DNA from 4 places in the Nonomuraea sp. NPDC004186 genome. Region 4 is predicted to be linked to each of the others. Evidence: riboswitches for the same ligand, from Rfam matches in the RefSeq annotation. Region 4 holds a riboswitch; each other region holds the start of a gene.
What was found. A riboswitch is a leader RNA that binds a small molecule or an ion and turns the genes downstream of it on or off. The one in region 4 is predicted to bind cyclic di-AMP.
Positions count from the first base shown of each region.

Region 1 (6,966 bases), on a different contig from region 4:
GCTCATCAAGGAGGCCCTCTTCCACGCCGACCACGAGGTGTCGGGCATCCCCCGGCACGACTGAGCGAGCCTCAACGGCCGGCGTGAGCCGGCACGGCTCTGACCGTGAGCACCCCTCCGCGGTTCAGCATGCCCACGGCCAGGGCGCAGAGCGCGCCGAGGACAGCAAGCGCGACCCACACCCGGCCACTGCCGAGCAGGGCTCCGACCAGCAGGTTCCCCACGGTGATACCGATCCCCGCGACGGTGTTGTACAGGCCGTAGTGGGTGGCGACGAGCCGCTCGCCCGACAGAGCCACGACGGTGTCCATCTCGAACGGGTACGTCAACGCGCCGCCCAGGGCCAGCAGCACGACGCAGGCGATCACGGCGGCCGTGCGCAGGCCGCCCGGAGCGGGCACCGTCAGGGGCACGAAAGCGAGCGCCATGAGCGCGACCCCGCGCACCACGGCCTGCGGCCCGCTCCACCGGCCGCGCGCCCACTCGGTGATCCGCACCTGCCCGGCGATGGCCACCAGCGCGGACACCACGAACAGCACGCTGACCGCCCCCCTGTCACCGAGCTCGAGCGGCAGGGCCAGATACTGGAACGACAGCACGTACGAGCCGCGTCGAGCCGTTCCACGGCCCGCACCAGGCAGGCATCGCCACACCGCCGCAGGCGCACGCCGTGTTCGTCGCCTTCGACCTGCGCACCGGTGTCGACCGCGAGGCTCTGTCGCGCTTGATGCGCCTGCTGACCGACGACGCCCGCCGTCTCACCCAGGGACGGCCGGCACTCGCCGACACCGAGCCGCACCTGGCGGCACTGCCCGCCCGGCTCACTGTCACCTTCGGGTTCGGCCCCGGCCTCTTCGAGGCCGCCGGGCTTTCCGAGCGGCGCCCGGAATCGGTGCGTGCCCTGCCCGCGTTCGCCGTGGACAAGCTGCAGGAACGATGGACCGGCGGCGACCTGCTGGCGCAGATCTGCGCGGACGACCCGCTGACCGCCAGTCATGCGCTACGCATGATCGTCAAGGACGCGCGTTCGTTCGCGCGTGTCCGCTGGACCCAGCGCGGGTTCCGCCGCGCCGCCCACTCCCAGCCCGGCGAGGTGACCCAGCGCAACGTCATGGGCCAGCTGGACGGCACGGTGAACCCCACGCCCGGCACTCCGGACTTCGACCGGGCCGTCTGGTCGGCCGACGGGGTCTTCCACGGTGGCACCACGCTGGTGCTCCGGCGTATCCGGGCCGAGTTGGAGACGTGGGACGCCGCCGACACGACCGCCAAGGAGTTCACCATAGGCCGGCGCCTGGCCGACGGCGCTCCGCTGACCGGCAGCCGCGAGCACGACGAGGCGGACTTCACCCGGCTCACCGCGACCGGATTCCCCGTCATCTCCGAGTACGCCCACATCCGGCGCGCCCGCGTCGACGATCCCAGCCTGCGCATCCTGCGCCGGGTCTACAACTACGACGAAGGCGTCAGCCCGGACGGCAAGGCCGACGCAGGACTGCTGTTCGCCTCTTACCAGGCCGATGTGACCCGCCAGTTCGTCCCCATCCAGCGGCGCCTGGCCGAGGCCGACCTGCTGAACGAGTGGACCACGCCGATCGGCTCGGCCGTCTTCGCCATCCCGCCGGGCTGCGACCCCGACGGCTGGATCGGACAGGGCCTGCTGACATGAAATCGACCCCCAACGCGCCGTTCTTGCCTTTGAAAAGGTTCACCATGATTCATCGCTCCTTGCCCATCCGCCTTCTCGTGCTACTGGCGATCACGCTCGCCGCGGTCGCCGGTTTCGGGGCTCCGGCGTTCGCGCACGCCGGGCTCAAGTCCAGCGATCCCAAAGACAACTCAACCGTGGAAGAGGCGATCTCCAGCATCGAGCTGGTCTTCACCGAGGACATCAACAGCAAGTACGTGACGGTGGTCGTCACCGGTCCCGGCGGCGCGAAGGTCGCCGACGGCAAGCCGGAGGTCAAGGGCGAAACCCTGACCCAGGCACTGAAGCCGGACCTGGCCAACGGACGCTACGCGATCGCGTTCCGGGTGGTCTCCGCCGACGGCCACCCCGTCGCCGAGGAGCTCCACTTCACGCTCAAGGCTCCCACGCCCGAACCCACCCCTACCGACACGGCCAGCGTGAGCGCCTCGCCTGAGCCGAGTGCGGCATCGGCGCTGCCGCCGTCGCCGACTCAGGTCACGGCCACTCCTGCCGCCGCCGACTCCACCGGCAACGGCGGTGGAACATTCCCGGTCGTCCTGCTCGTGGTGGTCGCGCTGGTGGTCGTCGTCGGCGTGTCCGTCTTTGTAGCAGGCCGAAAGCGCGCCGGCAGCTCGAAAGCATGACGACAGCGCCCGTGCCTCAGGGCACGGGCGCTCCCAGTCCGACACGAGCATCAGGAGCTGATCCCGGCGGCGGCGCGAACGCTGCTGTGGATACGGGTGCTCAACCCGCTCGGCTCCTAAACCCTGGCCTTCCTCGCGGTGCTCACCGGCCCCGAGCTGGCGCCTCGCCGCCCTGGCGAGCTTCGGGATCGCCGCGCTCACCTCTGGATCGGAGCGTTCCTGCTGGACCGGCTGCCCCCGCGGACCGTGCCATCCCAGGCGCGGTAGTCCTGGTGGGCCTGGCGTTCGAGCTGTACGAGCCCGCCACCCAGGAGCTTCTCGCCCGCGTCACCACGGGAACGCGGCGCCTACAGGTATACGCCCTGCTGGGGGTCTGTTTGTCGGCAGGCAGGGCGATCGCGGGCCTGGCAGCCGCGGGGGTCGCCCTGGCCTTCCTCCCCCGCGGCGAGGAACGCACCGCCGCGCCAAGTCGGCGCTGGCGCCCTCCCGCTCCCTTGCTCCGGCTGACACTCGCCAGCACCCGCGTTCGCGACGGGCTCGCTGGCAGTGATGATGTTCATCCCTCTGGCCCTGCTCGAACGCGGCGCTCCCTCCTGGGCCCCCGGCTCACCGACCGCGGCGGCCTATCTCGCCTCCACGGCCGCCAACGGGTTGCTGCATGGTTGCAACAACGACTCCAGACGACAGTAGGCAAGGTTGAATGCCTTCCCCGAGGCGGTGACGTTGCCCGAGCCGGGGCCAATCTCACATGGTTCCCTCAGGCTTGGAGGGCTTGGGACGGCGGTGCGAGTGTCGCCGGTCGATGATGACCAGGCTTTGCACGATGCCGTACGGATGGAGGGCGAGGTCGAGTCCGCCGGTGACGGCAGCGATGCTCTGGCGCGGCCGGCGAGCCTGCGGGCGGAACTGGTGGTGCCGAACGCGCTGATGCCGCGCCTCCCGCAGCCCTGACCTGCTCCAGTACGGGAGTCACATCCCGAGGCCAGGCATTACGCGAAAGACAGTCGGCGGCCCTTGAACCGCGGGTGCTTGGTCTCCCAGTATCGCCAGCCTTCGACCCTGGCGGGCACGTTGGCGATTCCCGAATCGATCCGGACGCGGCGGCACGTGCCAAGGACGGCCCAGGCCGACCACCCGATGCGGTAGCCGAAGACGCGGTACGACAGGTTGCCGTACATGCCCTTGCTGACCTTTCTCTCATATTCGTGTCCGCCGAAGACCTTGTGCGCTTCTTGAAGAGAAGAAAACCCCATCCTTCGCAATTTGCGAACCAACTCGCCGGTGCTGACCTCAGCTTGCCTGTCGTTAAATCCCTCGATGGCGGCGCGCACTTGGTGCTCCCGTGTGATCTCCACCTTCATTGACCCACCGGGGCCGTCGATGTAGCGGGTGCGGGGCACGAGGAAGTTCCTCGGTGAAAGCCGATCGGCTCTGATGAAGGTTCGCGGTGAGCACCGGCCGCGGCCAGGGTCGAGGCTGTCGTCCTGGTGGTCGACGCTTTCTGCGCGCGCCGAGAGAGGCAAGGCAGCGGCCATGACCATCGACAGGCAGCCGCCCATGGTCGACATGGTCATTCTTCTGGCGGAGCGACGCACCTTCGGCCTACCAGGAGCGACTACGGCTACTTTTCGGGGAATTGGCGTGGACATGTACCATTCCTTCCGAAATACGAGCCGTGATCGCGACCGCCCGGCAGGCCGGAGAGCGGCGCTCTTCGCCCGCCGAGCGAGCCGACGAGACTCGTACGATGCTTCCAGCCGCCGTCAGCCGCTCCATGACGCCACGCCGCAGGCTTATCCCATTCAGGGGAAGAGCCGGTGAAAAGTATGAAGATCAAGTCGCCTGTCTACACAGATGCTCCCGATACCGAGCCATGCCCCATTGGGACCAGGCGACCCCGAGCGACGCAACGAAGGTCAGCATCCCGGTGATCTCGAAGAAGGCGTCGTGAGGGACCTCGAATTTCACCGGAAACAGGCGGCGCAGGGATTCCTCGGAGGCGCCTACCAGGTGAAGCACCTGCTTGGCCGTATGGTTGTAGGCCCCTTCGACCTCGACGGGATCGCCGCCACCCGGCAGCTCTCCCGGACCGCGCCCGACGTCAAGATCCTCATCCTCACCACGTTCGAGCAGGACGACTACATCTTCGGCGCCCTGCGTGCCGGCGCCTCCGGCTTCCTTCTCAAGCGCGCCCGCCCCGAGGAGCTGATCGCGGCGGTGCACGCGGTCGCGGCGGGAGACGCGCTGCTGTCGCCGTCGGTCACCCGCCGCGTGATCGACCGCATGGCCCGGCAGCCCGCCCCGGACCTCGCCGACCAGGCCAGGCTCGACGCGCTGACCCCACGCGAGCGCGAGACCCTCGAACTCGTCGCCCGCGGCCTGTCCAACCGGGAGATCGCCGCCGCGCTCGTCGTCGAGGAGTCCACGATCAGGACCCACGTGAAGCGGATCCTGATGAAGCTGGGCCTCCGCGACCGCATCCAGGCCGTGATCTTCGCCTACGAGACCGGCATCAACCGCCCCGGCCACACCGCCGGGACAGCACGGGAGAGTTCCGGGCCCGCTTGACCCAGCCGAGCAGAAGCGAACGGGGACGCGTCGCAAACCTTTACCTGGCTCCGAACCTGCTACCGGCAAGGCGTTTCGGGCCCGATACACCGGAGATCGGATTTGTCCCGCTTGCAGCATCCATGGGGAGATATATACCTTTACGTACCTGTGATAAGCGCAGTGACCAACCTTTCCGTCGCTGCGTTGCCGTTTCGTTGACCAGACCGTACGCCGCCCCCAGCGTCGCGTACGGCCGCCGAATCCGCCCCCTCGCGGAACCGGGGACCCATTCTCTTCGGGGTGAATCGGACGCCAGCCCAGGCTGCGCCCGTAGGGCACTTCCACGCCCGAACCCGTCAGCTAACCCGGTAGGCGGCATGGAAGCAAGGAGTCAATACCCTCATGCTCAAGCCCCGGCTTGCCGCACTCGCCCATTCCCTCAAGAGCCACCGCGCTCTTCCCGCCAAGCACCTGAGCCTCGCCATCACCGGCGCGATCCTGGCCGGGACCGCCGCCCTCACGGGCGCGACCGGCACCGCGCTCGCTTCGACCACCGACCACGACGCGCGGCACGAAGCCAAGCAGGGGACCAGGGCGTTCACCTACGGCGTGGACGTCTCCAGGTACGAGTCCCAGTACGACTGGGCTGCCAGCCCGGCCCAGTTCGGCATCATCAAGGCCACCGAGGGCACGTCCTTCCGCGACTCCTCGTTCGCCCGCCACTGGCGCGAAATGGGCAAGAAGGGAATCGTGCGGGGTGCGTACCACTTCGGCCACCCCAGCAACAACCCCATCGCCGAGGCGGAGTACTTCCTCGCCATGGTGAACTCGCAGCCCGCCAAGGCCGGCGACCTGCTGGTCCTGGACCTGGAGACCACCGACGGCAAGTCCGTGGCCGAGGTCAACACCTGGGCCAAGACCTGGCTGTCGCACGTGAAGGCCAAGACCGGAATCACCCCGATGATCTACAGCGGCTGGAACTTCGCCAACACCTACGGCAAGGGCCTGGCCCAGTACCCCCTGTGGGTCGCCCACTACAGCAAGGCCAAGGGCGCCATCACCCCGCCCGCCGACTGGAAGTCCTGGGCCATCCACCAGTACACCGAATCCCCCATCGACCAGAACGTCTCCGCGCTGACCCCCGCCCAACTGCGCGGCCTGGGCCGTCCTGCCGCCTGAGCTGCGGCGCTACCGGGTCTCGCTGATCTCCCTGGTTTCGTTGTCAGGCGGGCCGCGCCGGTACCTCGGGTGACGAGAGCGTGGCGAGCACCGGCCAGGCCTGTTCGGCCTGCAGCGGATCCACGGGCAGCACGTGTCGGGCCCACCAGTTCGCCGCCTGCGGCAGCGGCGAGGGCTCGATCAGGCCGGGGGCGTAGTCGTCGAAGGGTGGATCGTAGATGTATCCGGTGATCACGCCTTGTCCCCGCAACGCTTCGATGGCACGCTCGCGGTTCTCGACCAGCAGAGGCACCCGGAACAGCGGCTGGTCGATGTGATCCCGTACGGCAGGGGCGGCCATGGGGAGACCGGCAAGGCTCGCCACTCCTGCCAGGCGACGTTCCCTCCGGCGGTCCATCACCTGCATCCTGCGGAGCGCGTAACTCTCGGTCAGGCTGCCGGGCCTCGCGCGGTAGTGGTGGTTGTCGGCGCGGATCCAGGGATCCAGCGCGCCGACGCCCGCCGCCGATGAGGCCAGACCGCCCAGTCTCGGGGCGAGCGCGGTACGTCGTAGCTCGATGCGGTGGCCCTGTCGGCTTTCCAGCAGCCCAAGGGCGTGGGACATGTGCCACGCGGGCAGGGACAGCAGGGTCCCGGCCAGCGTGTTGCGGGCGATCGTCTTCAGCAGGGCGGCGAGTTCCACCGTGCGGTACCGGGGAGTGCTCCAGCGCTCTCGCATTTCCAGCAGAGCCGGCCGCTGATGCGGCGACGACAGGGCGATCATGCCACCGGGTGCCGCGCCCGCGTGCTTGGACAGGCTGAACACCCCCGCCGCGCCGAAGGTGCCGACGGGAACGCCGCCGACGGTGGTCTGCAGGGCGTGGGCGGCGTCCTCGATCAAGGGGATCCGCCGTTCGGCGCAGA
Region 1 covers NZ_JBSGFQ010000101.1:31,466-38,431, reverse strand. The annotation lists gene ACWEPL_RS50180 (ArsR/SmtB family transcription factor) at 1-64, shown strand, start outside; gene ACWEPL_RS50175 (hypothetical protein) at 72-599, opposite strand; partial or broken gene ACWEPL_RS50170 (Dyp-type peroxidase) at 569-1,669, shown strand; gene ACWEPL_RS50165 (copper resistance CopC family protein) at 1,666-2,334, shown strand; gene ACWEPL_RS50160 (hypothetical protein) at 2,884-3,024, shown strand; gene ACWEPL_RS50155 (hypothetical protein) at 3,151-3,285, shown strand; gene ACWEPL_RS50150 (hypothetical protein) at 3,324-3,902, opposite strand; gene ACWEPL_RS50145 (LuxR C-terminal-related transcriptional regulator) at 4,282-4,902, shown strand; cyclic di-AMP (ydaO/yuaA leader) riboswitch at 5,129-5,274, shown strand; gene ACWEPL_RS50140 (glycoside hydrolase family 25 protein) at 5,287-6,063, shown strand; gene ACWEPL_RS50135 (DegT/DnrJ/EryC1/StrS family aminotransferase) at 6,107-6,966, opposite strand, start outside.
Region 1: linked by a shared signal. The riboswitch ahead of ACWEPL_RS50140 (glycoside hydrolase family 25 protein) and the one ahead of ACWEPL_RS39455 (C40 family peptidase) in region 4 are both predicted to bind cyclic di-AMP.

Region 2 (6,966 bases), on a different contig from region 4:
GGCGTCCGGCGTCACGACCCCCGAGATGGCCTTGACCAGCGTGGACTTGCCCGCGCCGTTGTCGCCCATGAGGGCCACGACCTCGCCGGGGCGCAGGTCCAGGCGGGCCCCGTCGAGCGCCTGGACCGCCCCGTACCGTTTGGAGATGTCTGTCGCCGAGAGCATCTACTCGATGCCCTGCTTCTCACAGGCGGCCTTGACCTCGCCCGTGCAGAGCTGGGCGGCGGTGTAGAAGCCGTCCTTCACGATCGTGTCCTTGACCTTGTCGGCCGTGACGGGGATGGGGTCGAGGAGGAACGCCGGGATGTCGGCCGCGCCGTTGTTGACCTTGGCGGGCGCGGTGGGCTGCTCGCCCTTGGCGACGGCGACGGCGAGCTCGGCGGACTTCTCCGCCTCCGCCCTGATGTCCAGATATATGGTCATGTACTGCTCGCCGGTGAGGATGCGCTGGACGGCGGCCAGCTCGGCGTCCTGGCCGGTGATCGGCGGGAGCTGCTTGTAGCCCGCGCGCTTCATGGCCGCGATCGCGCCGCCCGCCATGCCGTCGTTCGCGGACAGCACACCGGTGATGGTGTCCTTGCCCAGCGCGGTGATGGCCTGCTCCATCTCCTGCTGCGCCTTGTCGGGGCTCCAGTCCGGCGTGTCGAACTCCCTGCCGACCTTCACCTTCCCGTCCAGCACGCTCTTGGCGCCCTTCTTGTAGTCGGCCGAGCTGGGGTCGGTGGGGGAGCCGTGGATCATCACGATCTGGCCCTTCGCCGCCGTGCCCCTGGCGGTCATGGCGTCGAGCAGGGCCTGGCCCTGCATCTCGCCCACCCGTACGTTGTTGAACGAGACGTAGTACGCGTAGTCGATCCCCGAGATCAGCCGGTCGTAGGCGATGACCGGGACCTTCTTCTGCTCGGCCTGGTTCACCAGGGGAGCCACGGCGTTGGCGTCCACGGCGTCGAGCACGAGCACGTCGGCCTGCTGGGTGAGCGCGGCCTCGACCTGTTGCTGCTGCTTGGGGGCGTCCTGCTCGGCGTTGCTGTAGAGGATCTTGCAGTCGGGGCAGAGCGACTTGACCTTCGCCTCGAACAGCGGGCGGTCGAACGCCTCGTACCGGGTGGTCTTGGACTCGGGCAGGAACAGCGCGATCGTCTTGCCGCCCTGGTTCTGCGTGGTCGTGGTGGTGGTGGCGCCGGTGCCGTTTCCGGCACTGTTCCCGGCGTTTCCGCAGGCGGCGGCCAGGAGGACCGCCGCGACAGGGATTGATCGCCATGCTCGGTGCATCGCACTTCGTCCTTCCGGATGTGCCGCCCCTGTGCTTGGTAAGAAAGGTAATTTACTATCAGGCGAGTTGGCTAGGCTCTGTTTCCTCAAGGAGGGTGAGATGCGGGGCGACCTGGGTAATCCGCGGATGCTGCGAGTGCTGAACGAGCGCCGCCTGCTCGACCATCTTCAGGAGCACGGCCCCGCCTCGCGCACCGACCTCGCCAAGATCACCGGCCTGTCGAAGCCCACGGTGTCCGCGGCCCTGGCCGGGCTGGAGGTGGACGGGCTCGTTCACCTCGTCGGCGAGGTCTCCGGCCGCCCGGGGCCGGTCACGTCCCTGTACGACGTCAACGCCGCCGCCACCCACGTCGCCGGCGTCGACATCGGGCGTGACTGGATCAGGGTCGCCGTCGCCGACCTGCGCGGGAAATTCGCCGGCCGGAGGGACGGGCGCAACACCGCCCTCACCTCCGCCGAACTGGCCCTCCTGGTCGGACAGCTGTGCCGGGCCGCCGCCTACGAGGCCGGCGTCGACTGGCCCGACATCGCCTGCGCCGTCGTCGGCACGCCCGGCGTGTACGACCCGGAGCTCGGCCGCCTGGAGTTCGCCCCCAACCTGCCCGGCTCCGACCTGGCCGAGCGCCTGCGCGGCGAGATGGAGGTCGACCTCGTCATCGAGAACGACATCAACCTGGCCGCCGTCGGCGAGCACACGCACGGGGCGGGGCGCGGCACGTCCAACTTCGCGCTGGTGTCCGTCGGCACCGGCGTCGGGATGGGCATCGTGATCAACGGTGAGCTGTACGTGGGCGCCCGGGGAGCGGCGGGGGAGGTCTCGTACCTGCCCGCGACCGAGGACCCGGCGCCGCCGGCCGGTGACGCCCTGGCCCACGGCGCCACGGAGGCGGTCGCCGCCGCGCCCGGAGTGGTCCGCGCGGCCCGCGCCGCCGGCCTGAGCCTGCGGACGGCCAAGAAGGTCTTCGCCGCGGCGGCCTCCGGCGACAGAGTGGCCCGCTCGGTGGTGGAGGCCGAGGGGCGCCGCATCGGCGGCCTGCTGGTGGCGGTGGCCGCCGTGCTGGATCCGGAGGTGATCGTGCTCAGCGGCGGCGTGGGCCGCAACCTGGACCTCCTGGGGGAGTCCATCGAGGCCCGCATCGCCGAGCTCGGCCCGCTGCGGCCGTCGGTGGTGGCCAGCACGCTGGGGGACAGCGGCGTCCTGCTGGGCGCGGTGGCCCGCGCCAGGACCCGTGCCTGGGAGCTCATCTTCGACGCCCGCCTCCCCTGACCGTCGCGTGGGGAGGCGGACGCCGCAGCCTCCTACAGGGTGGCCGTGAGGGTGGTGGGCGTTTCGTCGCGCTGCTCCTGGAGCTTGGACCAGAGGCGTACGCCCTTGCGGTCGGGGCGGACGCCACCCACGAAGGAGTCTCTGCGCCAGGAGGTCAGGCGCTCTTCCTTGACCACGTCACCCGTGTGCGGCGAGTGGACCATGTAGCCGGGCCGGGAGATCATCCCGACATGCCCGAGGCCGTGGAAGAAGACCAGATCGCCGGGTTTGAGGTCCTTCCAGGCGATCTTCTTGGTGAACGCGCCGTACTGTTCGGCGGCGGTGCGGGGGAGTTCGATTCCGGCGTGCTCGTACGCCCTGAGCATGAGCCCGGAGCAGTCGTATCCGCTCGGGCTGGCGCCGCCCCACACGTACGGGGTGCCGCGCTTGCTCATGGCGAACTTGATGGCGACCTTCCAGGCGGGCTTCGGAGCCTGTTTCTCCTGGATTTCCTTGATCTGGCCGCCGGTCAGGGTGGTGAGGTCGTCGAGCTTGGACGAGGCATGGGCTGGGGAGGCCAGCATGAGCCCGGCGGCGCCCGCCGCCAGGACAATGGCGATTCGAGACAGGGGTCTGTCCTTCCATACGGCCGGCCGGGTTAGCTGACGGGCTCGGGCCTGGAAGTAGCCCTACGGCATGGGGATGCCGACTCGCCCCAGGGGGAATGTGGGTCCCCGACTCCACGCAACGGCGCGCGGATTAGGCTGGTCGGTGACTTTAACGAAACGGTCAAAGAACCGCAATACCGGACAAAGGGGGCGTCCGAAAGATGAGATGAAGTGTTCGTCAGCCGAGACGACGCGGTAAGGTACCGCCCATGGAGTCGCGTAACATCCGTCTGGCCGTCATCCCCGGCGATGGGATCGGCACCGAGGTCGTGGCCGAAGGGCTCAAGGTCCTGGAGGCAGTTGGCACGAAGATCGAGCCCACTCACTACGACCTGGGAGCCGCACGCTATCACCGTACCGGCGAGACGCTGCCCGACGCCGTGCTCGAAGAGCTGCGCGGCTACGACGCGATCCTGCTCGGCGCCGTGGGCGACCCCAGCGTGCCGCCGGGCATCCTCGAGCGCGATCTGCTGCTGCGGCTCCGCTTCGAGTTCGACCACTACGTCAACCTGCGCCCGGTCAAGCTGTTCCCCGGCGTGGAGACCCCGCTGGCGGACACGCCGCCGGAGAACATCGACATGATCGTCGTCCGCGAGGGCACCGAGGGCCTCTACGCGGGCACCGGCGGCGCCATGCGGCGCGGCACCCCGCACGAGATCGCCACCCAGGAGTCGCTCAACACCGCCTACGGTGTCGAGCGCGTGGTGCGCTACGCGTTCGAGAAGGCCGTCACGCGGCCGCGCAAGAAGCTGACGCTCGTCCACAAGACCAACGTCCTCACCTTCGCCGGTGACCTGTGGCAGCGCACGGTCAACCGCCTGGCGGCGGAATACCCCGACGTCACGACCGACTACTGCCACATCGACGCGGCCTCGATGTTCTTCGTGAGCCAGCCGGAACGGTTCGACGTGGTCGTCACCGACAACCTGTTCGGCGACATCATCACCGACCTGGGCGCCGCCATCGCGGGCGGCATCGGCCTGGCCGCCAGCGGCAACATCAACCCCGAGCGGTCCGCGCCGAGCATGTTCGAGCCGGTGCACGGCAGCGCCCCCGACATCGCCGGCCAGGGCAAGGCCGACCCGACCGCGACCATCCTGTCCGTCGCCATGCTTCTCGACCACCTGGGCCTGCACACCGAGGCGGCCAAGGTCGAGCAGGCGGTCGCCGATGACATCCTCGAGCGGCTGGCCGGCTGGGCGGGCCGCACCACCCACGAGATCGGTGACGACATCACCGCGCGAGTATCCGGCTAGGACCGCCTAGCCCCCAACGCGCCTGGTGGTCCGACGAGGGCCGCCAGGCGCTTTTTTGCGTCCAAAAGGGCTGATCGCCGCATTGGCCGCTTGCCATCCCATATAGCGAGACAATAGGAAGTACCGGGACTGCCTTCCGGGCAGCGCCCGCTCACCAGCACCGATCCGCAGATTTCTTGTAGATTTGGGCAGATTCGCAGAGAGAAGGACCGACGTCATGACCATCGCTCAGAAGCTCAGCTTCGACGTGCAGCTATCCGACCACGCTCGCACCGCGGCCGAGCGGGAGCAGGTACTGGCGAACCCCGGCTTCGGGCAGACCTTCACGGATCACATGGTCTCGATCGACTACACCGAGGGGCAGGGCTGGCACGACGCCAAGCTCCTTCCGTACGGCCCGCTCTCGCTCGACCCGGCCACCTCGGTCTTCCACTACGCGCAGGAGCTGTTCGAGGGGCTCAAGGCCTACCGCCAGGCCAATGGCTCGATCGTCGCGTTCCGCCCGTACGCGAACGCCGCCCGCTTCAACCGCTCCGCGCTCCGGATGGCCATGCCGGAGCTGCCGGAGGAGGCTTTCGTGGAGTCGCTCGAGCTCCTCGTCCAGACCGACAGGGAATGGGTGCCCACGACCGAGGGTCACAGCCTCTACCTGCGCCCCTTCATGATCGCCACCCAGGCGGGGCTCGGTGTCAACTACCCGTCGAAGTCGTACAAGTACATGGTCATCGCCTCCCCGGCGGCCTCGTACTTCACGGGTGGGCTCAAGCCCGTCTCCGTCTGGCTGTCCACCGAGTACACGCGGGCCGCCCCCGGCGGCACGGGCTTCGCGAAGTGCGGCGGCAACTACGCGGCCGCGTTCGTCGCGCAGCGGCAGGCCGTGGAGAACGGCTGCGACCAGGTGGTGTGGCTGGACGCTCACGAGCACAAGTACGTCGAGGAGATGGGCGGGATGAACCTGTTCTTCGTCTTCGGCGACAAGCTCGTCACCCCCGCGCTGACCGGCACCCTGCTGCCCGGCATCACCAGGGAGTCGATCCTGGAGCTGGCCGGCGACCTGGGCCTGGAGACCGAGGAGCGCCTCATCTCGATCGACGAGTGGCAGGCCGGATGCGAGTCCGGGGAGCTCACCGAGGTGTTCGCGTGCGGCACGGCGGCCGTGGTCACGCCGGTGGGCACGGTGAAGGGCGCCGACCGCTCCTGGAGCGTCGCCGACGGCAACCCCGGCCCGGTGACGATGCGGGTGCGCGAGGAGCTGGTGGGCATCCAGTACGGCGCCCGCCCCGACGCCCACAACTGGATCCACAAGATCGTCTAGTGGGGACGGCCGGGTCCGCGAGGGCCCGGCCGCCGCGCCTAGTTCTTCCTGATCAGGGTCATCCCGTCCGCGACCGGCAGCATGAGGACCGTCACCCGCGGATCCTCCATCACCAGGTCGTTGAACTGCCGGATCTCCACGGTGGTCTGCTCCTCGTGCGCCGGGTCCGCCACGTGGCCCCGGCGCAGCGTGTTGTCCGCCACGATCAGGCCGCCGGGCCGCAGGCGCTCCATGAGCAGCTCGTAGTAGCCGGGGTAGTTGCCCTTGTCGGCATCGAGGAAGGCCAGGTCGACGGTCTGGTCGAAGGCGGCGAGCGTCTCCAGCGCGGGCCCGAGCGTGAGCGTCACGCGGTCCTCCACCCCGGCCTCGCGCCAGTAGCGGCGGGCGACGGAGGTCCACTCGTCGCTCAGGTCGAAGCAGTGCAGCCGCCCGCCGGACAGGCCCCTGGCGATGCACACGGACGAGTAGCCGGTGAACGTCCCCACCTCGACGACGACCTGGGGCGCCACGAGCTGGGTGATCATGGTCAGGAAGGTGCCCTGATCGGGCGAGATCTGCATGCCGGCGGCGTCCCCGGTGGCGCTGAGCGTCTCCTTCGCCAGCTCGTCCAGCAGGGCGTCGGGCGGGGTCGTGTGCGCGAGGACGTACTGTGCTACGGCGGGATCTAGGAGGTATGCCTTCATATATCCATTCTCCCGGCATCGGGTAAGGTCTGCGCGATCAATGAGGTGAGAGTGGGCTGATGATGAAGCGGTTGCTGGCGGTGGCGCTCGCGTGCGTGGCCATCGCCATACTCGGGGTGGTGTCGTTCTCGGAGCCGGGCCGATCGTCCGACGGGGTGCGGCTGACCCGGCAGATGGACGGATCGATGGTCCTGGCCGACCGGGGCGGGGACGCCCCCGTGCTGGACGTGTACGAGGACTTCGACTGCCCGATCTGCAAGGACATGCACGCCAAGGTAGACGGCACCATCAGGAAACTCGCCATGGAAGGCAAGGTCAAGGTCGTCTTCCATCCGGTGACGATCTTCCAGGAGGAGCCCATGCGCTCCAACTCCATCCGCGCCGCCGCTGCCGCCCGCTGCGTCCCCGAGGAGAACTGGCTCGGCTTCAGGGACGAGCTGTACGCCATGCAGCCCGCGCCGCACGGCGAGGCGTCCGGATTCGCCGTCGAGGACCTGGTCAAGGCCGCCAGGCAGGCGGGGGCGTC
Region 2 covers NZ_JBSGFQ010000002.1:89,339-96,304, reverse strand. The annotation lists gene ACWEPL_RS02070 (ATP-binding cassette domain-containing protein) at 1-165, opposite strand, end outside; gene ACWEPL_RS02065 (sugar ABC transporter substrate-binding protein) at 166-1,272, opposite strand; gene ACWEPL_RS02060 (ROK family protein) at 1,373-2,539, shown strand; gene ACWEPL_RS02055 (C40 family peptidase) at 2,572-3,102, opposite strand; cyclic di-AMP (ydaO/yuaA leader) riboswitch at 3,151-3,294, opposite strand; gene ACWEPL_RS02050 (3-isopropylmalate dehydrogenase) at 3,396-4,442, shown strand; gene ACWEPL_RS02045 (branched-chain amino acid aminotransferase) at 4,660-5,757, shown strand; gene ACWEPL_RS02040 (O-methyltransferase) at 5,796-6,440, opposite strand; gene ACWEPL_RS02035 (DsbA family protein) at 6,500-6,966, shown strand, end outside.
Region 2: linked by a shared signal. The riboswitch ahead of ACWEPL_RS02055 (C40 family peptidase) and the one ahead of ACWEPL_RS39455 (C40 family peptidase) in region 4 are both predicted to bind cyclic di-AMP.

Region 3 (6,966 bases), on a different contig from region 4:
CGCGGACCTGGTCCGCGAGCTGGGCGTATCCGACATGACCATCCGTCGGGACCTCGAGGTGCTGGCCGAGCGCGGGTTGCTGGAGAAGGTGCACGGCGGCGCCACCGCCCTCGGCCCCGGCTCCACCGAGGAGCCGGGCTTCACCGCCAAGTCGGCCCGCCAGCAGCAGGAGAAGGAGGCCATCGCGCGCCGCGCGGCCGGCCTCGTCCGGCCGGGCACGGCCGTGGCGCTCTCGGCGGGCACCACCACGTGGGCGCTGGCCCGCCACCTGATCGCCGTCCCCGAGCTGACAGTGATCACCAATTCGATCCCCGTCGCCGAGGTCTTCCACCGCAACCCGCGTTCCGACCGCACGGTCGTGCTGACCGGCGGCGTGCGCACGCCGTCCGACGCGCTGGTGGGCCCGGTGGCCGTGGCCGCGATCCGCCGCCTGCACGTGGACACGCTGTTCCTCGGCGTGCACGGGATGAGCGTGCGGGCCGGGTTCACCACCCCCAACCTGCTGGAATCGGAGACCGACAGGGAGCTGGTGGCGGCCGCCAACCGGCTGGTCATCCCCGCCGACCACACGAAGTGGAACACGGTCGGCATCAGCACCATCGCCGAGCTGACCGAGGCCGACGTGGTCGTCAGCGATGCGGGGCTGCCTGAGGACGCACGCATGGAGCTGGCCGAACGGGCCGGAGAACTGATCATCGCGGAGGGCTCGTGAAGCGCACCATCACCCACCTGGCCGACGGTCGTGAGCTGATCTACTTCGATCAGCGGGACGACGCCGACCGGAGCGCGATCGACCGGCGGGTGCTCGACCCCCGGCCGGTGGCCTCCGAGCTGCGTTACGACCCGCTGACCGAGGAGTGGATCGCGATGGCGGGGCACCGGCAGACGCGCACGTTCCAGCCGACCGGTTCGGCGAGCGAGTGCCCGCTGTGCCCGTCGTCGGAAACGCGCTCGTCGGAGATCCCGGCGTACGACTACGACGTGGTGGTGTTCGAGAACCGATTCCCCTCCTTCTCCACCAATTTCGGGACTTATACAGACGCGGGGGGTCTGAGTGAGGTCCGGCCGGGAGTGGGGCGGTGCGAGGTGGTCTGCTTCACCTCTGAGCATTCGTCGTCGTTCTCCCAGCTCTCCGACGGCCAGGTGGAGCTGGTCATGGAGGCGTGGGCCGACCGGACGGCCGAGCTGTCCGGGATCGAGGGCGTGGAGCAGGTGTTCTGCTTCGAGAACCGGGGCGAGGAGATCGGCATCACGCTGGCCCACCCGCACGGCCAGATCTACGCCTACCCGTACGTCACGCCCAGGACCAGGCTCCAGCTCGCCGCCGCCAGGCGCTACTCGAAGGGGAACCTGTTCGCCGACGTGCTGGCCGCCGAGCGGGCCGCGGGGACGCGCGTGGTGGCCTCCAACGAGCTGTGGACGGCGTTCGTGCCGGCCGCCGCGCGGTGGCCGTACGAGGTGCACATCTACCCGCACCGGCAGGTGCCCGATCTGGCCGCGCTGACGGAGGAGGAACGGTCGGCGTTCGCACCCCTGTACACCTCGGTGCTGCGGGCCTTCGATGACCTGTTCGGCGTGGTGATGCCGTACATCTCGGCCTGGCACCAGGCGCCCGTGCGGCAGGACCGCGAGCTCGGCTACCTGCACCTGGAGCTGTTCAGCATCAGGCGGGCGCCGGGCAAGCTCAAGTACCTGGCCGGGTCGGAGTCCGCGATGGGGGCGTTCGTGAACGACGTGCTGCCGGAGGAGGCCGCCCGGATGCTTCGATCACAGGTAGATCACTATTAGATTTCTAATGGGGGTCGCGTTACTCGTGATCTACCACTAACATCCCTTTTGTGCCTGGCCGTAACAGCAGGCACACGCCTAATCCCGGGCGAGTCGCCCGGGAGCCGGGGACCCATCCGCACCTGGGGTGAATCCACTTCGGTGGTAGGGCACGCAGCTCCCAGCCCGAACCCGTCAGCTAACCCGGCCGGCAGAGGGAGAGGAACATCCACGTGGCGGCTCCGTCCCCCGCGACTCTTGCCATCGGCCTCGTCACCGCCGCAGCCGTCGCCCTCCTGCCGGCGACCGCGGCCTCGGCGGCCCCCAAGCCGTCGGAGGCCGCGCTCCGCGCCCAGCTCAAGCAGCTCAACAGCAAGATCGACAAGCTCATCGAGAAGTACAACCTCAAGCGCGTCGAGCTGGCCAAGGCGCAGGCCGCCGCCAAGGCGGCCAAGGAGCGGCTGGCGGCCGCGGAGAAGACGCTGGCCGCCGCCGAGCAGCGGGTCGGCGACCTCGCCAGGATGCGCTACCAGAACCACGACCCGTCGCTGCCCTCCGTCCTGATGGTCCAGAACGGCGGCGGCGCCGCCCTGCTCGAACAGCTGACGGCCGAGCAGCAGGCTCTGGTCCAGGGGGTGGCCAAGGCCCGCGACGACAAGAAGAAGGCCTCCGACGAGGCCGCCGCGCTGGCCACCCAGATCGGCGTGGACGCCAAGGACGTGACCGAACAGCGCTCCGAGGCCGAGGACATCATCGACGACATCAGGAAGAAGCTCCAGGACCTCGTGCCGCTCGGTCCCGGCCGCAAGTCCGACGGGAGCTGGGCACCGGAACTGCCCTCGGGCTCGGACAACATCACGGCCCGTACGCGGCTGATGAAGGCGGAGCTGGCCAAGAACTTCAAGCTGCCGTACACGGTGGGCTGCTTCCGCTCGGGCTCCAGCGGCGAGCACCCGCTCGGGCGCGCCTGCGACTTCATGATGAGCACCGGCGGCACGATGCCCGCGGCCATCAACAACGCCCTGGGCGACCGCATCGCGGACTGGGCGCTCAAGAACAAGGGCAAGCTCGGCGTCAAGTACGTGATCTGGAAGCAGCGCATCAACATGGGCTCGGGCTGGCGGGCCATGTCGGACCGCGGCAGCGTCACCGAGAACCACTACGACCACGTCCACATCTCGATGTACTGAGCTGGATAAGGTCGGACATCATGACTGACACCCGAATCCCGCCCGCTCTCACCGGCGACGAGCGGACCACGCTGAACAACTGGCTCGAATGGCACCGCGGCACCCTCGCCGTCAAATGCGCGGGCCTGTCGGACGATCAGCTGCGCCTGCGCTCCGTCTCACCCTCGACCATGTCCCTGCTCGGCCTGGTCCGGCACATGGCGAACGTCGAACGATCCTGGTTCCGCCGCGTGCTGAACGGCGAGGACCTCCCCAAGCTGTGGGACAAGGACCGCGACAACGACGCCGACTTCAAGGAAGTGGACGCCGCCTCCGTCAAGGAGGCCTTCGTCACGTGGGAAGAGGAGGTCGCCCGCGCCCGCGCCATCTCGGACGCCAGGCCGCTGGACGCCGTCGGTGACCACAGAGGCCAGGAATGCACCCATCGCTGGATCCTCATCCACATGATCGAGGAGTACGCGCGGCACAACGGTCACGCGGATCTGCTGCGCGAGCGCATCGACGGGGTGACCGGAGAGTGACGGGACCGATCAGGGCTCGGTGCGGAACAGCGCCCACACGGCCTTGCCGCCGCGGGCCAGCGGGTCCCAGCCCCAGCACTGGCTGTAGGTCTCGACGATGTAGAGGCCGCGCCCGTTCTCCGAGATGAAGTCCGGCTCCTTGGGGCGCGGCACCTCGTCGCTGGGGTCGGCCACCGCCAGCAGCACGTGCGGCTGTACGCGCATCAGCAAGAGCTCGATCTCCCGCCGTCCCGCCGCGTACATCGCGTAGCGCACCGCGTTGGTCACGAGCTCCGACACCACCAGCGCGGCGTCGTCGCTGAGTTCGTGCAGGCCCCAGCCCTTCAGGGTCGAGCGGGTCACGTCCCTGGCCGTCTTCACGGAGTCGGCCTGAAAGGGCAGCGGGCACGAGGTCGTGTACGGCTTGCCACCCATGAGCAGGTGGTCGAAGCCCACGTCACGGGTGATTTGCAATGCATCGGCAGTGGCCAGAGGATCCTCCACCATGCTGCCGATACCTCCCCGTTCCGCCCGACTTAGTGCATGTTTGGCCCAATATGCACTAAGCCATCATGGGTCACGATCGCTGCACCTGCAAGACCCAAATGCACGTGCACTTGCATTGTGCAGTAGCAAGCGGCGTTTTGGGGCATAACTCTGCTAATCGGACACGGGGTTGAGACCTTGTCATACCCGGCAATGTGGTGTCACTGTGTGTGCGGACCTTGATAGGAGGCAAAGTGACGCAGAACCAGCCGGGTTCCGGACCGACGGCGCTGCGCATCCTCCTGGGCTCCCAGCTGCGCAAGCTCAGGGAAGCGAAGAACGTCACTCGTGAGGAGGCGGGCCACCTCATCCGTGGCTCCGAATCCAAGATCAGCCGCATGGAGCTGGGCCGAGTGGGGTTCAAAGAACGGGACGTGGCGGACCTGCTGACCCTCTACGGGGTCATCGACAAGCAGGCCCGCTCCGCCGTACTCGACCTGGTCGCCACCGCCAACGAGCCTGGTTGGTGGCACCGGTTCAACGATGTCCTGCCCACGTGGTTCCAGGCGTACGTCGGCCTTGAAGAGGCCGCCGCCAGGATCAGGACCTACGAAGTCCAGTTCGTGCCAGGACTGCTGCAGACCAAGGAGTACGCAAGGGCCGTCGTGACCGCCGGATCGGCGGGAATCGGGGCCGAGGAGATCTCCAGAAGAGTGGATCTCCGGCTGGAGCGCCAGCGGATGTTCGACAGGCCGGACGGGCCAGTGTTCTGGGCCGTGATCGACGAGGCCGCCCTACGACGCCCCATCGGCGGCGTCGAGGTGATGCGGGCCCAGATCGAGCACCTCATCGACCTGATGCGCCAGCCCAAAATCACCATTCAGATCATGCCGTTCAGCTTCGGCGGGCACAGCGCGGAAGGCGGGGCGTTCAGCGTCCTGCGCTTCCCCGACACCGATCTGCCCGACGTCGTGTACGTCGAGCAGCTGGCGAGCGCGCTCTACCTCGACAAGCGTGAAGACGTGGACCGATACACCGAGGTGATGGAGCGACTCTGCGCCGTGAGCACCACTCCGGACGAGACGGTCGAGCTGTTGCGGACGATCGCGGACGAGTTCTGACGGACGGTAACGGATGATCGCGGGCGACTTGTGACGGCGCGGACGTCGTTGTTGGGTACGCATCTGCCCTAGACTGGCCATCGGCGTTGGATCCCGCCGTAGCGGAGCATGCCCAACACCGCACATGTGGGCGCGGCGCGTGTGCCGTAACCGATGGACGCGCCCGCGATCACTCGTAGCTTGATCAAGGAGACCATTCCGTGAAGACCGCTGTCGAGGAGCTCAGCCCGACCCGGGTCAAGCTCACTGTCGAGGTGCCGTTCGACGAGCTGCGCCCGAGCATGGATGCGGCGTACAAGAAGGTCGCGCAGCAGGTGCGCGTCCCCGGGTTCCGGCCTGGCAAGGTTCCGGCCCGCATCATCGAGCAGCGCTTCGGCCGGGCGGTAGTGCTGGAGGAGACCCTCAACGACGCGGTGCCCAAGCTGTACGGCAAGGCCGTCGACGAGGTCGACGTGTTCCCGGTCGCGCAGCCCGACATCGAGGTCACGAAGATCGAGGACGGCGAGCAGATCGAGTTCACCGCCGAGGTCGACATCCGGCCCAACTTCGAGGTGCCCGACTACCAGGGCCTCGAGGTCACGGTCGACTCCGCCGAGGTCTCCGACGAGGACGTCGACGCCCAGCTCGACTCCCTGCGCCAGCGTTTCGCCACGCTGACCGGCGTCGAGCGCGCGGCCGCCAACGGCGACTTCGTCGTCATGGACCTGCGCGCCGAGATCGACGGTGACAACATCGAGGAGCAGCAGGCCAGCGAGGTCTCCTACGAGGTCGGCGCCGGCTCCGTGCTCCAGGGCCTCGACGCCGCGCTCGAGGGCATGTCCGCGGGCGAGGAGAAGAGCTTCAAGACCGAGCTCGTCGGCGGCGAGAACGCCGGCGACGAGGCCGACGTGATCATCAACGTCAAGTCGGTCAAGGAGAAGGTCCTGCCCGAGCTCGACGACGAGTTCGCCCAGCTCGCCAGCGAGTTCGACACGCTCGACGAGCTCAAGACCAGCATCCGCGAGCAGGCCCGCCGCAACAAGCTGATCGACCAGGTCGTGCAGTCCCGCGAGAAGGCCCTCGACACGCTGCTGGAGCAGATCGACATCCCGCTCCCGGACAGCGCGCTCAAGGCCGAGGTCGACGCCCGCAAGCACAACCTCGACCACCAGATCGCCGAGAGCGGCCTGAGCCGCGACGCCTTCTTCCGTCTCTACCAGACGACGGAGGAGGAGCGCTTCGCCGAGTTCGACACCAACTCCGCCCGCGCGATCAAGGTCGGCTTCGTGCTCGACAAGATCGTCAAGGCCGAGGAGCTGGGCGTCTCCGAGCAGGAGCTGACCAACTTCGTCGTCCGCCGCGCCATGGAGATGGGCGTGCAGCCCAACGAGCTGGCCAAGCACCTCGCCGACAACGACCAGCTCACGCTGGCCATGGTCGAGATCGTGCGCGACAAGGCCAAGTCGGTGCTCGGCGACGCCGCCAAGGTCGTCGACACCGACGGCAACGAGGTGGACCTCAAGGCGATCTACGCCGAGATCAACGGCCAGGAGGTCGTGGAGGAAGAGGCCGCCGCCGAGGACGAGCCCGCCGGGGAGAAGTCCGAGGCGTAACCGCCTTCCCGCTCTTTCCGAAGCCCCCGAACCGTCCGGTTCGGGGGCTTCGGCCTTTCCGGGGGAGCTGCCGAAGAAGACGTGCAGGCCGTGTAAGGCCCTCAGAAGGCTCGTGGGCACCCGGAGGGCTTCGACGGGCCTCTGGGTGCCGGACCCGCGGCCGGCAGGCCGTGCGTGGCGCTTCAGGGAGCCACGCCGCAGGAGGGCGTGCTGAACCTGCGCCGTCAGCGAACAGTACGGGGACCGGGCATGAGCTGTGCGCGGCGCGCGTTAAGGTCACAAGCAAAGCCAATCGATTACGACGCATCGG
Region 3 covers NZ_JBSGFQ010000158.1:11,014-17,979, forward strand. The annotation lists gene ACWEPL_RS58770 (DeoR/GlpR family DNA-binding transcription regulator) at 1-712, shown strand, start outside; gene galT (galactose-1-phosphate uridylyltransferase) at 709-1,788, shown strand; cyclic di-AMP (ydaO/yuaA leader) riboswitch at 1,854-1,995, shown strand; gene ACWEPL_RS58780 (coiled-coil domain-containing protein) at 2,001-2,957, shown strand; gene ACWEPL_RS58785 (DinB family protein) at 2,978-3,478, shown strand; gene ACWEPL_RS58790 (ATP-binding protein) at 3,488-3,964, opposite strand; gene ACWEPL_RS58795 (helix-turn-helix domain-containing protein) at 4,198-5,064, shown strand; gene tig (trigger factor) at 5,265-6,656, shown strand.
Region 3: linked by a shared signal. The riboswitch ahead of ACWEPL_RS58780 (coiled-coil domain-containing protein) and the one ahead of ACWEPL_RS39455 (C40 family peptidase) in region 4 are both predicted to bind cyclic di-AMP.

Region 4 (6,966 bases):
TCGCGCCCAGCGCGGCGCCCAGGGCGCCGATGAACGTGCCGTAGAGCACGTCGTCTGTCTTGGCGTGGCCCAGCTCGTGCGCCACGACCAGCTCGACCTCGGCCTTCGGGGCCTTGAGCAGCGTGTCGTAGACGACGATGCGGCGCGTGGCGCCGAACCCGGACACGTAGGCGTTCAGCGCCGTCGTCCTGCGGGAGGCGTCGGCGACCAGCACGTCCTCGACCGGCACGCCGTCCCGCTTGGCCATGTCCAGGAGCTCGGTGCGGAGCTGGCCCTGCTGCATGGTCGTGAAGTCGTTGAACAGCGGCTCGAACACCACCGGGTAGACGAACGACGCCAGCACCGTCAGCGCGAACGCGCCCACGGCGGCCGGGATCCACCACCGCCTGAACTTGCGGGCCAGCGCCACGAGCACCAGCAGCATCAGGCTGAGCATGAACGCGTCGACGCCGATGTTCTTCAGCCGGTCGCTTCCCCAGGACCCCCAGGTCTGGATGGACAGGCCGTAACTGCGCAGCAGCGTCTCGCCCCAGATGGCGATCGGCAGCTTGATCAGCTGGGTGAAGAGGGTGATGACCACGACGCCCAGCACCACGCGGACCCACCAGGAGCCTTTGAGCCACGCCACCAGCTTCACGCCGAGCGGGGTGGCGACGAGCAGCCCGGCGATGATCAGCATGAGGGCCAGCGAGAGGTAGGCGGGCAGGGTGCTGGCCGCGTCGAACGCCTCGGACCTGGCGATCTGCGCGGCGGTGAAGTCGCGGGCCGGGTCGGGTGGTCCGGAGGTCAGGAGGTGCCAGGGGGTGCTGAAGGCGGCCACGGCCGCGATCACCAGGCCGAGCAGCACGGCCGCCACCGCCGCCTGCCGCCTCAGCCGGCGCTCGCCGTCGGACTCCGGTGGCCCTCCCCCGTTCACGGACACACCCTCACCATGCCCCCGCCTTCCGCCGCCGCTCTCCTCCTTCACGAACACACCACCGCCGGCCACCGGCCCCGCGCTCTCCCCTTTCACGGGCGCGCCACCCCCGGACACCAGCCCCGGGCTCTCCCCTTTCGCGGACGCGCCACCCCCGGACACCGGGCTGACGCCCTCCCCCTTTACTGACGCGCTCTCACCGTGACCGCGCGCCTCGCCACTCAGAGCCGCGGTGCCTCCGGCCTCCTCACCCTCCTTCGACGCCTCTTGCGACGCGTCGTCCACGTTCCGCCGTTCGCTCATCTGCCTCCCCCTCACGCGAGCTGGTCTCGCACGTAGTCGCGCCACCGTGCCGTCAGCGTGGCCGCGGAGAGGCCGAGCGCGGCGAGTGCTCGGTCTACGCCGCCCGCGCGGGCGTCACGGTAGAGCCTCACCAGCGTCCTCTCACCGAACCGGTCAGCCAGGAAGCGACACGCCAGCCAAGCCTCCTGGTACGCCCGGGCGAGCCGGACGGAGTCCCGCCCGTCAGCCGCGAAAGCCGCAGGTCCGGGCAATTCCCTCGGCAGCCTCCCGGCCCGCACCTCGGCGGCGAGCTCGGCGGCCGCGGTACTCACAGGGAGCCCGGAGTCGCGGTAGCCGACGTAGTCGGCGAACCCCTCATAGAGCCATGGGGGCAGGCGGTCGGTGCCGGCGACGACGTGGGTGAGCTCGTGGGTGAGTACGACGTCCTTGCCGGTGGAGTTCAGCTTGGCGAAGAACTCGGGGACGATGATCACACGCCCGCGATCGGCCACCGCCGCCAGCCCGTCGACCCGCCCCACCCCGGCCAGCCCGGCCGCCTCGACGGCGGACGAAGGAACGACTACGAGCGGTCGTACTGACCTTCCGAGCACGGCCGACACCCGCTGCCCCGCCCGATCAGCCCTCCGTGCGATGTCGCCGAGCTCGGCGGGTGCGGTGCGCCGGCCGACGACCACGGACCGCGCCCCACGGGCCACGACCTCGCCGTCACCCCACGGTCCGCGGACTCCGGCGGGAAGGATGGGGGAATCGGGGGTGGGGGCGCTGGCGGAGGCGACGGCGAGAAGCAGGACGGAGACGATCGCAGCCCGCCGACTCACCTGCCCTGACACGATGCCCGATCGTAGCCGCCCGCCGACCCATGACCGGCCACTCCGCACCCCGAACCGCGCGCCCGTGAGAGCCGTCCACCCGCACCGCATGCGGTGGCTGCGCGCCAGAGGACCGCACACCGCGCGCCACCGGACGGGGAGCCTGGCCCGTGAGCCGTGACCCGTGAGCCGAGGGTCATGAAGCCGAGGGTCGTGGGGCTGAGGGTCGTGAGGTCGTGGGGCCGTGACGTCGTGGGGCCGTGGGGCCGAGGCTTGGGGGCTGTGGGGCCACGTGCGCGAGGCCGTGAGGCGGGGAGCCGTAAGGCGGGGAGCCGTAAGGCGGGCGGTGTGGGTGAGTGGGTGGGGTGGCTGTTTTGAGGGGGTGCCGTGGCGGTGGGTGCGTTGTGCGGGTCAGCGGGCGTCTTCCTGGAGGCCCTCAGCCAGGTGCGGCGGGTGGTGCCGCCCGTGCTCCGCCGTAAAAAATGAAAGTGACAATGGGAGAGCCCCGCCCGGAGGAGCCGGGCGGGGCTTCTTCACATGCCGGGACGAACAGCGCCGACGAACGACGCCCGCCGCCATTCACTCAGCTTGTCGATGCGTACCCGTTCGCCTGTCCGAGGCGAGTGGACCATCTTGCCCTTGCCGACGTACATGCCCACGTGGCCGAGCCCCCTGAAGAACATCAGGTCGCCGGGCCGGAGGTTCCGCCACGAGACCTTGTTCCTGGTGCGGGCGAACTGGCTGGCCGCCACGCGTGGGAGCTTCACCCCGGCCTTCTTCCAGGCGTACTGGACGAGGCCGGAGCAGTCGAACGAACCAGGGCCTGTGCCTCCGTACCGGTACGGGTCACCGACCTGGTTCTTGGCCACGACGACAGCCTTGCGGGCCTTCGCCTTCTGACGGGCGACCTTGGCCGCCCTCAGCGCCGCGGCCGAGGTCGTCTTCGAGGTTCCGGCGGTTGCGGCCGCCTTGGTCGTCGAAGCCGAATCGGTCGTGGCCGCCTGAGCCGTTGGGGCATGGAGGATCGCACCTCCGGCCGTCACGGTCATCGTGAGCGCTACGCCACTCAGGGCAATGCGGGACAGACGGGGGTTATGCAGGGAGGTAGACAGGATTTCTCCTTGACTCTTCCACGAATGCCTGCCGGGTTAGCTGACGGATTCGGGCCTGGAAGTCGCCCTACGGCGCGATGTGCGCGCCGATTCACCCCCTGATCCCTGGGGAACTGGGATCGCTGGGTCCCCGGCTCCGTGCCTCCTGGCTGCACGGATTCGGCAGGCCAACCGTCCCGACCAATGTGTTGATATGGGGACATTTGGGCGGTTGACCAGCGGATCTTTATCTGTCTCACACCGGGAAAGACCGGTGCGGGTTCGCGGGGGACATGGCTTGTTCACCGCGACGTCGCCAGAAGCTACGCCGAAGGGTCAAGGATCGGCAAAGCGGAACACCGCTTGTAAAGATCAGATAGTGGAGTCAGTAAGGAGGGAAATCCCTGCTGGAACACCAGGTTCCGTTACCGAAATGTGACGCTGCTCACATTTGTTTTCGCGCCCGTTTGTCAGGCCCCAAATGTCGCGTTTGTCACACTTGTTGCGACTCGTCAGGCGCGCTGGATCGTTCCCATCGCCCATCAGCCGAACCTCGTTCGGCTGATGCGATCAACGATCCGGCGTCGTAGCTACGGGCGGATGGCGCCCACGAGGCGGCCGCCGTACGCCGAGAGTTTGACGACCTTGACCACGTCGCCCGTCTGCGGCGCGTGAACGATTTTCCCGTCGCCGGCGTAGATACTGACGTGACCCAAGCTCGAGCTGAAGATGAGGTCCCCCGGCTGGAGGGCGCTCAGTGAGACCTTGCGGCTCGCGCCCCAGGCCCACTGCTGCCAGGTCGTGCGCGGCAGTGACACGCCCGCGGCGCGCCACGCCGCCTGGGTCAGGCCGGAGCAGTCCCAGCCGCCCGGACCCGTCCCGCCGAACACGTACGGCTTGCCCACCTGGGCGAAGGCGAAGCGCAGGACGGCGGCGGCGTTGCCCGAGGCCGGGCCCGTGTACTGGATGCCGACGCTGTTCGGGTTGCCGGGGTTGTAGGCGCCCAGCTTCTTCAGGAGCTTCTTCTGCTCGGAGATCAGCTTCATGATCTCCGAACGCTCCTTCTCGACCCCGTCCCGTTCCCGGTCGGCCGCCTCCAGCGCCTCTTCCGCCTTGTCGCGTTCGACCTTCAGCCCGCGGTTCTCCCGGTCGAACGCGGCCAGCTTCTCCGCCCGCTCCCGCGAGAGCTGCCCGGCCAGCGCCAGGCTCATCAGGAAGTCGTCGGGGCGGTCCGCGCTCACCAGGCCGGGCAGGGAGGTCACGTCGGTGCCGAGCTTGTAGCTGTCGACGGCCATGCCGATCACCTGGGCGCGCAGGTCCGCGACCGTCGCCAGCTTGGTCTTGTAGCGGTCGTTCAGCTTGGTGTAGGCGCCCTTGGCGGCCTTGTACCGCTCGGTGGCCGTGTTGAAGCGGTCGACGACCTTGTCGGCCTTGTCGTTGAGCTTGTCGAGCTTGGCCTTGGCCTGTCCGAGGGTGGGCCGGGGATCAGCGACGGCGGCTCCCATGGGAGACAGGACCAGCCCGAACGCGAGACCCGCGGCCACCGGCACCCTGCCAAACCTCACTGTGTCGCCTCCCAGGGATGATATCTGGGGCGAATAGTACAGAAGTGGCGGGTGAGGTCACACGTTATCCGCCCAATTCGTAATATCCCTGGCACGGCGCGGCAAATCCGCACGTAAGGGGTGCAGGTAATCTAGGCCCGGCCCAGCCTGCGCAGCAGCAAGCCAGACGGAACGGGTCTGGCTCCCATCCGCCTGACGGACTCGGCCACCTCGCGGTCCGACGACACCACGGCCATGGCCCGGCCGGGCGGCTCGGCGCGTACGAGCTGGCGGATCAGATCGTCGGCGATCTCCCCCGGCTGGCTGAACAGCACCCGCACCCCGCGCGGCGCCACGACCTGCACCGGGGAGTTGAGCTCGGCCCCGTCGAACACGACGGTGACCTCGACCCTGGTCTGCGCCACCAGCCCGCCGAGCCCGGTCATGAGCCGGGTGCGCTGGTCGGCGAGGGTGAGCGTGCCGTAGCCGGTCTTGGTCACGTTGTAGCCGTCAATGATCAGGTGGACCTGCGGCAGGGCCAGGAGCTGGTCGAGGAGCTGCGGGTCGTCGTCGGCCAGCGCCCGCGCGGGCACCCCCCGGACGCCGGGCCGCTCGCCGGTGACCGCGGCGACCGAGTCGGCGGGCCGGCTGATCATCGTGGGCAGGGCGAGCTCCCTGCGCAGCCCGGCCGAGGCGTCCTGCAGCGCGTCGAGCAGCACCCGGATGCGGGCGTCCTCGATGCTCCTGCCCTCGCGGGCGGCCCGGCGCGAGGCCTCCAGCTGCTTCTCCACGTCGGCCAGCCGCTCACGCAGCCGCCGCAGCTCGGACTCGCCCGCGGTGCCCGCGACCGTGGCGGCCGACCTGGCGTCCTCCGCCGCGTGCTCCATCTCCTCGGCCCGCTGCACCGCGGCCTTGGCCCGCTCGCGGGCGTCGTGGAGCTTGCGCCTCAAATCAGAATTTTCCGCCCGGGCCGCCCTGATCTGCTCGCGCAGCCGGTCGGCCTCCTCCTTGGCGGCGGTCTTCTGCGCGGCGAGCTGCTCGCGGAGCCGGTTGACGACCTCCTCGCGCTCCGATCCCTCGGCCGCCACGGCCGACTGCACCAGGTCCGTACGGGCGACCTCGATCATCTCCGCCCAGCCGGGCGGTCGGGTGAGGTAGGCGGCCGCGGCCACGAGCACGGGGTCGGCGGCCGGTGGGACATTTCCCTCGGCCAGGGACGCCACCAATTCGGGCCAGCCGGCCTCCACCGATTCGGCCACCAGCTCGCGGAACTTCTTGTCGTTCTCGAGCTGCGCCGCGATGGGCGCGCTGCCGAGTTTGGCGCGTTTTCGGGGGTCGAACTTGGCGATCCCGCGAAGGGGCGGCGGTATGGAGGCAGCGGGCATCGTCCCGAGGACCTGGGACGCCAGATCGACGACATTGAGCCGCACCTGCTCGGGAAGCGGGCGAGACAGGCCTTCACCCGCTGAACTCATCCCACTTGTCCCTTCGTGACATGCCCTTTCAGACAAGGGTACGGCTGCCGCGTACCTGACCGTAACGGCCACCTCTGTCTAGACAAGCGCTTGGTTGGGGATGTACGACTGAGCCGGGACGGGTGTTCACCCAGGAGGCCGACCATGGCAGAAGAGATCCGCACCTCCACCCGTGACCTGGTGGAACTGCGCGACAGCCTGGCCCGCTGGCTGCGCGGGAGGGTCGGGGCGAGCGCCTCGGTGTCCGAAGTGTCCAGACCCGCCGAGAACGGCATGTCCAGCGAGACCCTGTTCTTCACCGCGACCTGGGGCGAAGGGCGAACGCGCTGCGTAGCCAGGCTCGCACCTGCGGTAGAAGCCGTTCCCGTGTTCCCCTCGTACGATCTTCGGGCGCAGTTCGAGATCATGCGCCTGGCCAGGCAGAAAGCTGGGATCCCAGCGCCCAGGGCCCTCTGGTTCGAGCCGGACCCGGAACACCTGGGCACGCCGTTCCTCGTCATGGAGCGCGAGGACGGCGACGTGCCGCCGGACGTGATGCCGTACACGTTCGGGAGCTGGCTGCTCGACGCGGCGCCCGCGGACCAGCGCAGGCTGCAGGACGCCGGTGTGGCGGTCCTGGCGGCGCTGCACCGGGCGGAGTTCACGCCCGCGGAGCTGGCCCCGTTCGGGGCCGCCGGGTTGCGCGCGCACGTCGAGGCGCAGCGGCGCTATTACCAGTGGGCCCACGGCGAGCGGCCGATCCCGGTGCTGGACCGGGCCTTCCGGTGGCTCGAGTCGCGCTGGCCGCGGGAGCCCGGGCCCGACGTGCTGTGCTGGGGCGACGCCAGG
Region 4 covers NZ_JBSGFQ010000063.1:9,602-16,567, forward strand. The annotation lists gene ACWEPL_RS39445 (M48 family metallopeptidase) at 1-1,219, opposite strand, end outside; gene ACWEPL_RS39450 (hypothetical protein) at 1,231-2,037, opposite strand; gene ACWEPL_RS39455 (C40 family peptidase) at 2,562-3,077, opposite strand; cyclic di-AMP (ydaO/yuaA leader) riboswitch at 3,151-3,315, opposite strand; gene ACWEPL_RS39460 (C40 family peptidase) at 3,710-4,684, opposite strand; gene ACWEPL_RS39465 (NYN domain-containing protein) at 4,816-6,138, opposite strand; gene ACWEPL_RS39470 (phosphotransferase family protein) at 6,283-6,966, shown strand, end outside.